Regions from separate parts of the Nonomuraea terrae genome, predicted to be linked through region 1. Evidence: riboswitches for the same ligand, from Rfam matches in the RefSeq annotation. Region 1 holds a riboswitch; each other region holds the start of a gene.

The links. Region 1 has a riboswitch for cyclic di-AMP ahead of ACIBP6_RS02170 (hypothetical protein). Riboswitches for the same ligand answer to the same signal wherever they lie in the genome.
Region 2: it holds a riboswitch for cyclic di-AMP, as region 1 does, so the genes downstream of both, ACIBP6_RS04900 (glycoside hydrolase family 25 protein) here and ACIBP6_RS02170 (hypothetical protein) in region 1, are expected to answer to the same signal.
Region 3: it holds a riboswitch for cyclic di-AMP, as region 1 does, so the genes downstream of both, ACIBP6_RS32430 (C40 family peptidase) here and ACIBP6_RS02170 (hypothetical protein) in region 1, are expected to answer to the same signal.

What each region holds. Positions count from the first base shown of each region.
Region 1 covers NZ_JBITLL010000001.1:449,825-453,088, reverse strand. The annotation lists gene ACIBP6_RS02175 (alpha/beta fold hydrolase) at 1-691, opposite strand, end outside; gene ACIBP6_RS02170 (hypothetical protein) at 732-1,370, opposite strand; cyclic di-AMP (ydaO/yuaA leader) riboswitch at 1,558-1,693, opposite strand; gene ACIBP6_RS02165 (DUF5302 domain-containing protein) at 1,856-2,056, opposite strand; gene ACIBP6_RS02160 (hypothetical protein) at 2,376-2,501, shown strand; gene ACIBP6_RS02155 (class I SAM-dependent methyltransferase) at 2,495-3,136, opposite strand.
Region 2 covers NZ_JBITLL010000001.1:1,036,015-1,039,278, reverse strand. The annotation lists gene ACIBP6_RS04905 (SpoIIE family protein phosphatase) at 1-1,515, opposite strand, end outside; cyclic di-AMP (ydaO/yuaA leader) riboswitch at 1,873-2,017, shown strand; gene ACIBP6_RS04900 (glycoside hydrolase family 25 protein) at 2,030-2,791, shown strand; gene ACIBP6_RS04895 (CBS domain-containing protein) at 2,965-3,264, opposite strand, start outside.
Region 3 covers NZ_JBITLL010000006.1:646,642-649,905, reverse strand. The annotation lists gene ACIBP6_RS32440 (RDD family protein) at 1-746, opposite strand, end outside; gene ACIBP6_RS32435 (amino-acid N-acetyltransferase) at 832-1,401, opposite strand; cyclic di-AMP (ydaO/yuaA leader) riboswitch at 1,680-1,832, shown strand; gene ACIBP6_RS32430 (C40 family peptidase) at 1,914-2,870, shown strand; gene ACIBP6_RS32425 (LuxR C-terminal-related transcriptional regulator) at 2,877-3,089, opposite strand.

The DNA.
Region 1 (3,264 bases):
CGCCGTGCAGCACCAGCGCGGGCACCCGAACCTTCGCCAGCGCCTCGGTACGGTCGCCCGAGGCGTTGATGGCGGCCAGCTGACGGCCGGTGCCCGCCGGGTCGAAGCAACGGTCGTAGGCCAGCCCGGCCCGCGCCCTGATCAGCTCCCGGTCCAGCTCGTAGCCGGGCGACCCGATGACCGACCAGGTCACCACCGACTGGTCCATGACGCCGTCGCGGTCGGACGGCGGCCGGGACAGCAGCGCCCCCATCGCGGCCTCCGTGGGCGGGGCGACGCCGGGGCCGGGCGTGGACATGATCGAGGTCAGGCTCAGCACCCGCTCGGGGTGGCGGATGGCGAGCGTCTGGGCGATCATGCCGCCCATCGAGGCGCCCACCACGTGGGCGCGGGCCCAGCCGAGGGCGTCCATGAGCCCTGCGGTGTCGTCGGCCATGTCGTCCAGCAGGTACGGCGCGGGCTCGCTGCGGGCAGGCACGCCCGCGTCGTGGAAGTGCGTGGACAGACCGGCGTCGCGGTTGTCGAACCGGACGACGTGGTGTCCCTGCTCGGCCAGGAGCCGGCAGAACTCTTCGTCCCATTGGATGAGCTGCGCGCCGAGCCCCATGACGAGGAGCAGGGGCCGGCCGTCGGGGGAGCCGAAGCTCTCGTAGGCGATGTCGATGCCGTTGGCGGGTACGCGGGTGGTCACGCGCACCAGAATGACATTCTGGTGCGCGTGCGTAAAGCCGTCAGCCCGTCGCCGCGGGGGTGCCGGCAGGAGTCGTCGTGGGGGTCGCCGTGGGGGTCGCCGTGGGCTCGGGCTTCGGCGGCTTGGCCGGGTTGTTGTCGCGCTCGGCCCAGGCGCGGGTGGAGAACGGCACCGGGTGGTTCTTCTTGCCCAGGCCGGGGCCCCACTTGGTGATGACGTAGTCGATCTTGATGTGGCCGAGCCCGCCGTTGCCGTTGACGTACAGCGTGTTCGGGTTGAACCGGCCGCCGGTCAGCTCGGCGAAGGTCTTGCCGTCGAGGTCCAGCATGATGCCGCGGCTGGAGGGCTCGCCGGGACCGCGGTCTCCGACGAAGAACGGCATCTTCTTGCCCTTGTAGATCACGTAGCCCTCGGTCATCAGCGGCCAGCTCGGGCTGGCGGCCATGCCCTTCTGCATGGGCTTGCCGCTGGCGGGCAGGCCGGTGTCGCCGGCGCGGCCGGAGGCGTCGTCCCAGAAGTACGACGCGGTGGTGGAGCCCTTGAGCAGGATCTTCTCGGGCGTGTCGCCCGTGTCGCACGTGTCGGCGTGGGCGGCGGCCGTGCCCGAGAAGGTCAGTGCGGCGCAGAGGCCGGAGGCGGTGAGCAGGGCGAAGGAGCGCATGCCGGATCGAGCAGTCATGAAAAGGTAGAACCCTTCACGAGGAGACGGGGGAATTGCGCTTTATCGGGAAGCGCGCAGCAGGGCAGAACGCCTGAAGTGGGGATGCTGCGCGGAGCGCAAGGTTCGAGCCTGGGGAAGGGGACCGCTCAGCGGTCGGCCGTCACTACGTGGCCTGGGGGTACGACGCGGTGATGCATGAAATGGTGTGTCCTCTCCATCACGCCTACCGGGTTAGCTGACGGGTTCGGACGTGGAGATGCCCTACCGGCGCGGCGGCCGGATTCACCCCAGATGGTGGGTCCCCGGTTCCCGGAACGTCCGGGATTCGGCGCCAGCCGGTCGTCCCTTTGGGTAAGGACAAGGTCACCGGCTGGTAGTGCGTAAGACTTTAACCATTGATCACGACACAGGCAAACGAATCGTCATGAATCGGAAGAAGATCTACCTAATGGGACAAAAGGAAAGGGGGCGCGGACTCGCCGCACCCCCGGTGAATTCGGGCCTCAGCCGCCGCTCTTGCGCCTGAACGATCTTTTACTCGCGGCCGGACCGTGCGCCCCGTGGATCTTGGACGCGTCGCCGCCCCTGCCACCTGCGCCGCCGCTCGCGTTCTGGTTGCGCTTGCGCTCCAGTGCCTCGCGGAACCTGCGCTTCATCTCGTCCTCGGGAGTTTCGCTGACTTCCGGCTCCGGTGTATCCGCCATGAGGACCTCCAAGCTGTTGGGGACACTCACAGCTTCGCACGGCATGGCGTACGGCGCGAAACCGGCCTCCCAGACGGACGAGCCCGCCCGCGTACCGCCGCGATCGCCATCAAACGGGCTTATTACCGCAAATCGGTAGTAATCCGACAGCCTGCGGAAGGGTGTCGTCGCGCGGACCCGGTCACGTCCGGGAATGTGGCCCGCATCGGATCGCCCAGTTCGGGACCGCTCACCTGGACGCCTTCCTGCGGCGGTGCAGAGGATGGACATGGAGCCGCAATCGCCACGGGCGAGTGCGGAGATCAGAGAGGAGGCGTACATGTACGCCGAGCTTTTCGCACTTCCTCCTCCTCGAAGACGCCGTCGCCGCCGCCGTGAGCGCGACTGGTACCGCTACCGTCGGCGTCGCCGCCGCGACCGCGACCACTACGGCTACTACTACTGAGGGAGACGAAGCGGCTGGCTCGGCGTGCCCGGCCGCTTCATGCCGGAGCCGCGCGTTAAGACCCGGCGGAAGGCCAGCAGACGGAAGACCGGATCCGGCCCGGCGCCGCCCTGACCGTGCCCCGTGAACGTGGCCTCACCGCTCGCCCGCAGCCCGTGCCGCGCCGCCTCGGCGACGACCGTCCCGGCCCGGTCGGACGGATCCGGCCGCCCCCCAGGCCCGTGGGAAGCCCGTTTGTCCACGGTCGTCACGAACACTCCCCCGTGCCGCAGCACCCGCCCCGCCTCGGCGATCACCGGCCGGGCGTCGTCGAGCAGGTGCAGCAGCCAGATCGTGGTGACCGCTTCCACCGCGCCGTCGCGTACGGGAAGCCGCCGGGCGTCGCCCAGCGCCACGCCGACCCGACCGGCCGCGATACGCGCCATCCCGGCCGAGGCGTCCACCCCGAGCACGCGCAGCCCCCGCGCGGCCAGCTGCGCGCTCACCAGCCCGGTGCCGCAGGCGACGTCGAGCAGGGTGCCGCCGTCGGCGACCCCGCCGACCAGGCCGTGCACGGCCTCGGCGGCGGCCCTGGCGCGCGGGAGCCCGCCCCGGGTCTCGTCGTAGCGCGCGGCCTCCAGGTCGTAGTCCAGCATGGTCGCCACCTCCGCGATCGCACCGTACGCGGGCGGCGGTGTGCGGGTAAAGGGGATGCGCGTCGTTCCTGGTGTTGTGTTGGGAAAGCGCCGGAAAGAAAGGACGCATGACGCACAAGCCCCATTTC
Region 2 (3,264 bases), 590 kb from region 1:
GGTGCCGCCCGGCGGGATGGGCGCGACGGCGTCGGTCCGCTCCATGGCCAGGCCGGTGCCGAGCAGCAGGCCCTCGGCCCCCTCCAGGAAGACCGCGCCGCCGTCGTCGCCGACCAGCAGCGGCGGCGGATGCCCGGCGCTGGTCCAGCGCAGCCGCCATCGTCCCCGCTCGCACCGCTCGGCCAGCGCCAGCACCAGCGTGGCCATCAGGTCGCCGGCGATGTACGGCAGCGCCTCGTCGAGCCGGGCGACCACCCGGCTGGGTGACGTGCGCTCGGCCCAGGCCATCGTGCGCAGCATGTTGCGGATCTGCGACATGTCGGCCGCGGCCTGCAGGTCGTGGCCCGTCACGTCGCCGATGACGAGCGCGGTCAGGCCGCCGGGCAGCGGGAACGCGTCGTACCAGTCGCCGCCGACGCGGGAGCCGCGCGGCGCGGGCTGGTAGCGGGCGGCCATCTCCAGCTCCTCGATCGCGGGCAGCGGGCTGATCAGGTGGCGCTGCATGGTCTCGGCGATGCGGCGCTGCACCTCGTACATGTCGGCGTTGTCCACGGACAGCCCGGCGCGGCCCGCGATGTCGTCGATCAGCGACAGGTCCGGCATGTCGAAGTCGGGAGTGGGCGCGCACCGGGCGAGCGAGATCGCGCCCAGTACGCGGCGCGGGGTGCGCAGCGGCGCGATGACCACCGAAGTGGGCCTGATGTGGTCGAACAGCCTGCGCTGGAAGACGCAGAACGGTGACCCGTCGCGACTCGCCAGGTCGTGCCCGGTGAGCAGGACCGAGGGGCTGCCGCGCAGCACCCGGGCCATCGGCGAGTGGGAGAGCTCGTCCGATGCGGGCAGCACCCCCTCCCACTGCCTCGCAATGGCGTTGTCCTCCCTGTTGCCGGAGACGATCGAGACCCTGCGCAGCTCGCCGCCGGGGCCGAGCAGGTCGATCACCGCCCAGTCGGCCAGCCGGGGCACCACCAGCCGGGTGAGCCGCCGCAGTGCCTCCTCCTTGTCCAGGGTGGAGGCCAGCACGGTGCTGATCTCGGCCATCAGTGACAGCCGTCCGGCCAGTTCCTCGAGCACGGACAGGTGGGCCGCCTGCTCCTGTTCGATCGCCTTGTGCCGGCGCAGGTCGTAGAAGAGCACGACCGCCCCCAGGCGGCCGTCCAGCTGGATCGCCGCCCCCATCAGGCCGAGGGGTATGAGCTCCCCGTCGCCCCGGACGAACCACGTCTCCTCGGTGTGCACGCTGTCGGCCATCTCGAGCGCCTGGATCTGCGGGCACTGGCTCCGGGGCAGTTTGCTGCCGTCGGGGTTGCGGTGCAGCAGGTCGTGCGCGTCGGCGCCGATCAGCTCGCGGGCGGAACGCCCCAGCACCTGCTCGGCGTACGGGTTGATCATGATGATCCGGCCGCACTCGTCGAGGATGTAGAGGCCCAGGTGCACCCCGTGGAGGAGTGCTCGCATGAGTTCCTGGCTGAGCCCGTACCTCTCCGCAGCGGGAACGGCGTCGCTGGGTTCCATAGTGATCCCACCATCACACCTGTCCGGCCCTGTCCAGCGGGCCATACGGGACCCACGATTTCGCAAAATGTCGGGCGCCTTCACGGACAGGTCAGGCAGTCAACCCATCCGTCACACCCACCCCTTCTGTCCCGTACGAATGGCGCCGCGTCGGCTGAAGGCCGCAAACTTTACCCAGCCCAGAGTCCCGGCATACACGGGGTTTCAGCGCCTTTAAGGCGAAAAAACACGCGATTCCGATACGTACCACTTGCACTCCCTATGGAGAGGTGCATACCTTTTTACCTATTCGCGGCAAAGGTCAGATGACCTCTCGTCGCTTCGTTGACAGGACCGTACGCCGCTCCCAGATCGGGAGCCGTGCGGCCGCCGAATCCGCCTCTCGCGGAACCGGGGACCCACCTTTCTGGGGTGAATCGGACACCAGCCGCACGCTGCGCCCGTAGGGCACTTCCAAGCCCGAACCCGTCAGCTAACCCGGTAGGCGGCATGGAAGCTAGGAGTCAATGCCCTCATGCTCGTCCCCCGTACCCTGAAGAGTCGCCTCGATCTGCCCGTCAAGCGTGTCGGCCTCGCCGTCGGCGGCGCCGTCCTGGCGGCGTCCACCGCCTTCGCCGCCCTGCCCGGCGCCGCGCAGGCCGCGCAGGTCACGCCCGCCGACCGCGCTCCGGCGCCCGCCGCCGAGGCCGGGCCCCTCACCTACGGTCTCGACGTCTCGCACTACCAGCCCACCTACGACTGGGCCGACAGCTCCGCGCAGTTCGGCATCATCAAGGCCACCGAGGGCACCGACTTCGTCGACTCCTCCTTCGCCAGGCACTGGCGCGAGCTCGGCAAGAAGGGCATCGTCCGCGGGGCCTACCACTTCGCCCACCCGGGCAACGACGCCGTCAGCGAGGCCAAGCACTTCCTGTCCGTGGTGAACTCGCAGCCCGCCAAGGCCGGCGACCTGCTGGTGCTCGACCTGGAGAGCGCCGACGGCCAGTCCGTCGACGAGGTCAACGCCTGGGCCAAGACCTGGCTGGGGTACGTGAAGGAGAAGACCGGGATCACCCCGATGTTCTACAGCGGCTGGAACTTCGCCGACACCTACGGCAAGGGCCTGTCGGAGTACCCGCTGTGGGTCGCGCACTACAGCAAGGCCAGGGGCCAGGTGAGCCCGCCCGCCGACTGGAAGTCGTGGACGATCCACCAGTACACCGACTCCCCCATCGACCAGAACGTCTCCGCGCTGACCGTGAACCAGCTGCGTGACCTGGGCCGCCGTACCGCCTGACCACTTCCCCGCATGAGCGCGGTCCCCGCGGCCGCGCCCGGCGGGGCCCCTCCCCGCGCCGACAGCCACGCGCATCGGACGCCGGGGCGGCGGCCCCGTCGGGCCCCTCGCACACCAGGAAGCCACGGCCGTGCGGCCGTGGCTTCCGGTTGTTGGACGTCGGTCGAGCCGCGTCACGCCGGGGCGTAGACCCGGTGGACGAACTCGGCCAGCTTGCTGTCGGGCAGCTCCTTGGCCAGGTCGGACTCGCTGACCATGCCGACGATCCGGTGGTTGTCGATCACCGGCAGGCGCTTGATCTGGTGCTGCTCCATCTTCTGCAGCGCCTCCTCGACGCTGGTGTGAGCCTCCACCCACACCAGCCCGCGGGCCAGCTCGCCCGCCGTGGTCGTGTCGAGGTTCTTGCCCTCGGCACAGCATTTGACCACGATGTCCCGGTCGGTGATGATGCCCTTCAGCCGGTCGTCCTCACC
Region 3 (3,264 bases), on a different contig from region 1:
AAGCCCGGTTGCGACTGCTGCTGGCCGTAGTCGGGCTGCTGCCCGTACTGGGGCTGCTGGCCGGACTGCGGCTGCTGACCGTAACCCTGCTGACCCTGCTGGGCCTGCTGGCCGTAGTCGGGCTGGCTGTACTGCTGCTGCCCGTAATCGGGTTGCGACTGCGGCTGCTGCCCGTACTGCTGCTGCCCGTAATCGGGTTGCGACTGCGGCTGCTGCCCGTACTGCTGCTGCCCGTAGTCGGATTGGGACTGGGGCTGCTGGCCATATTGCTGCCCGTAGCCGGGCTGGGCCTGCGGCTGCTGCCCGTACTGGGGCTGCTGGGCGTGAGCCTGCTGGCCGTAGCCCTGCTGGCCGTAATCGGGCTGGCCGTATTCGGGCTGGCCGTATTCGGGCTGGCCGTAGCCCTGCTGCTGACCGTAGTCAGGCTGGGCCTGCTGGCCGTAGCCCTGTTGACCATAGCCCTGCTGGCCGTAGTCGGGCTGGGCCTGCGACTGCTGCCCGTAGTCGGGCTGCTGGCCGTACTGGGGTTGCTGGCCGTAGGGAGGCTGACCCTGCTGGGGCTGGCCGTAGCCTTGCTGTCCGTAGGGGGGTTGCTGCCCGTAGGCATCGTCCACCCGGTAGCCGACCACAGTCGCGTCCGGGTCGGGCTCGCCAGGATGGCGGCCCGGGTTCTGCTGCCCGTAGGGGCCGGGTGCAGAATTTTCGCCGGATTCGTTCTGCGGATACGGCGGCTGTCCGGTGCTCACCGTGTCACCTCGCTTCAAGTGCGCATGTGGCACGTGTCAGGACACATGCCTGTGCTGCCCAACGTATCGACATAGGTATCAACAATCACCTTTCCATGTGGTCAGCGTCCGCGTCACCCGATGGGAGATGCAGCAGCATGCGGGTGTTGTCCAGGGTGTTCGGCTTCACGTGCTCCAGATCGAGGAACTCCGCAACACCCTCGTCGTACGAGGCCAGGAGTTCGGCGTACACCTCGGGTGAGACCGGCGTGCCCTGTATCCGGCGAAAGCCGTGTCTGGCGAAGAAGTCGACCTCAAAAGTCAGACAGAATACACGCCTCAGCCCCAGATCCTTCGCCTGCTGTATCAGCGCCGAGACGATGCGGTGGCCGATGCCCATGCCCCGGCACGCGGGGTCCACGGCGACGGTGCGGACCTCGGCGAGGTCCTCCCACAGCACATGGAGCGCGCCGCATCCGACGACCTGCCCGCCCCGCTCGGCCACCCAGAACTCCTGTACGTCCTCGTACAGCGTCACCGTGGCCTTCTCCAGGAGCCGCGGCCCCGCGCCCGCGTAGGTGTCGACGAGGCGCCTGATCGTCCGCACGTCGGGGGTACGGGCGCGCCGGACCACCACCGCGGTCTCGGACAACGTCGGTTCGGCCACCTGCTCCATGGCTCTCCAGCGTACAGATGTCATTACGGCTCAGCCTTAACTCCCATGTCCCGCCCCATCTTGTTACATCTTGTGGCCAGGTGGACACGCGCCCGGACCCCAATCGTCGGGCACCGAAGCGTGACAATCAGGGCAAAATGCCCGTTGTGCACGGGAGTACACGCCTTCACCTCGCGACTCTCCAGCGGTGAAAGGCCGACGAAGTCGGCAGTTCCGGTTGAGCACGAACCCGGAGTGCATTAGTGTCCAGCGACGATGTTCCCCGTGTGTCCCCACACGCGGGAGACACGCCCAATCCCCGCGAGGGGAGCCGGGGACCCGCCGGTGGCCTCCCCAGAACGCCACCACAAGGGGTGAATCCGAGATCGCTCGGTAGGGCTGCTCCGGCCCGAACCCGTCAGCTAACCCGGTAGGCGTCTACGAGAGGAGCTTGGTTGGTGAAGCGCTTGCGCGAGCGCCAAGGCAGACACGCCCGTCCGTCCGTACGCGGGCGGAGATCACGCTTTCTCGGTGTGGTGAGTCTCACAGTCGCCGCGACGCTGCTCGCCGTCCCCGTCGGTTCGGCCTCCGCCGACCCCAAGCCCTCCCTCCAGGACCTGGCCGACCAGGTCGAGAAGATGCACACCGATATCGAGACGCTGGCCGAGCAGTACAACGGCCAGCGCGAGAAGCTCAAGACCGCGCGCAAGGCCGCCGAGGCCGCGCAGAAGACGCTGGCCACCAGCGAGGCCGATCTCGCCGCCAAGCGCGCCAAGGCCATCGCCCTGGCCCAGAACGCCTACATCACCGGCGGCCTGAGCCGGGCCCTGACCTTCACCTCCGCCGAGGACCCCGAGAAGTTCCTCGACCAGGCCGCCACCACGTACGCGCTGGAGCAGCAGCAGGGCGAGGAGGTCACCCAGCTCCTCAAGGCCATGGACGCGGCCGAGCGGGCACGGGCCGGCGCCAAGACGCGCATCGAAGAGGTCGAGAAACTGGTCTCCGACATCGACACCAAGCGCGACAAGATCACCAAACTGGTCACCAAGATCGAGAGCAACCTCTTCCAGCGGGCGCTCGGCGAAGCCGGCCGGCCCGGCACCCGGGCCACCCGCGTCAACCTGCCGGTCCCGGGCGACGGCAAGGCCGCCGCCGCCGCGCGCTGGGCGCTGACGCAGCAGCTCAAGCCGTACGTGTGGGGCGCCGAGGGGCCCAGCTCGTACGACTGCTCCGGGCTGGTGATGGCGGCCTACCGGCAGGTGGGCATCGCACTGCCGCACTACACCGGCAGCCAGTGGACGTCCGGCAGGCACATCGACCGCTCTGAGCTGCGCGCCGGTGACCTGGTGTTCTTCTACAACGACCTGCACCACGTCGGCATCTACCTCGGCGGCGGCATGATGGTGCACGCGCCGCGGACCGGTGACGTCGTCCGCATCGCCGCGATCGAGGGCCGGCCGTACGCGGGGGCCGTACGCATCGCGGACTGAGCGGGCTCAGATGAGCTGACGGCGGGCCGCCCAGGCCACGGCCTCGATCGCCGTGGCCACGCCGATGCGGTCGCAGATGGCGCGCAGCCGCCGGCGTACGGTGCGGCCGCTGATGTCGAGCCGCCTGCCCACCCGGTCGACGGTGACCCCCTTGGCCAGCTCCGCCAGCAGAGCGAGATCCGCCTCGCTCAGCTCGATGCCTTCCGTGAGCACATCCATCGGGAGCCCTCCCCCAACAGCCGCGGGCCGAAATCGATCCCGCTGACGGTAAACGCATCGTAGAAAGGTGGTCAAGCATAACAATCACCATGCGTGACGATCACCATTGACATGACCCGATATATGTGACCTACTCGCGATATGTCGGCACTGATCGGTCCGCGATGAACGACGT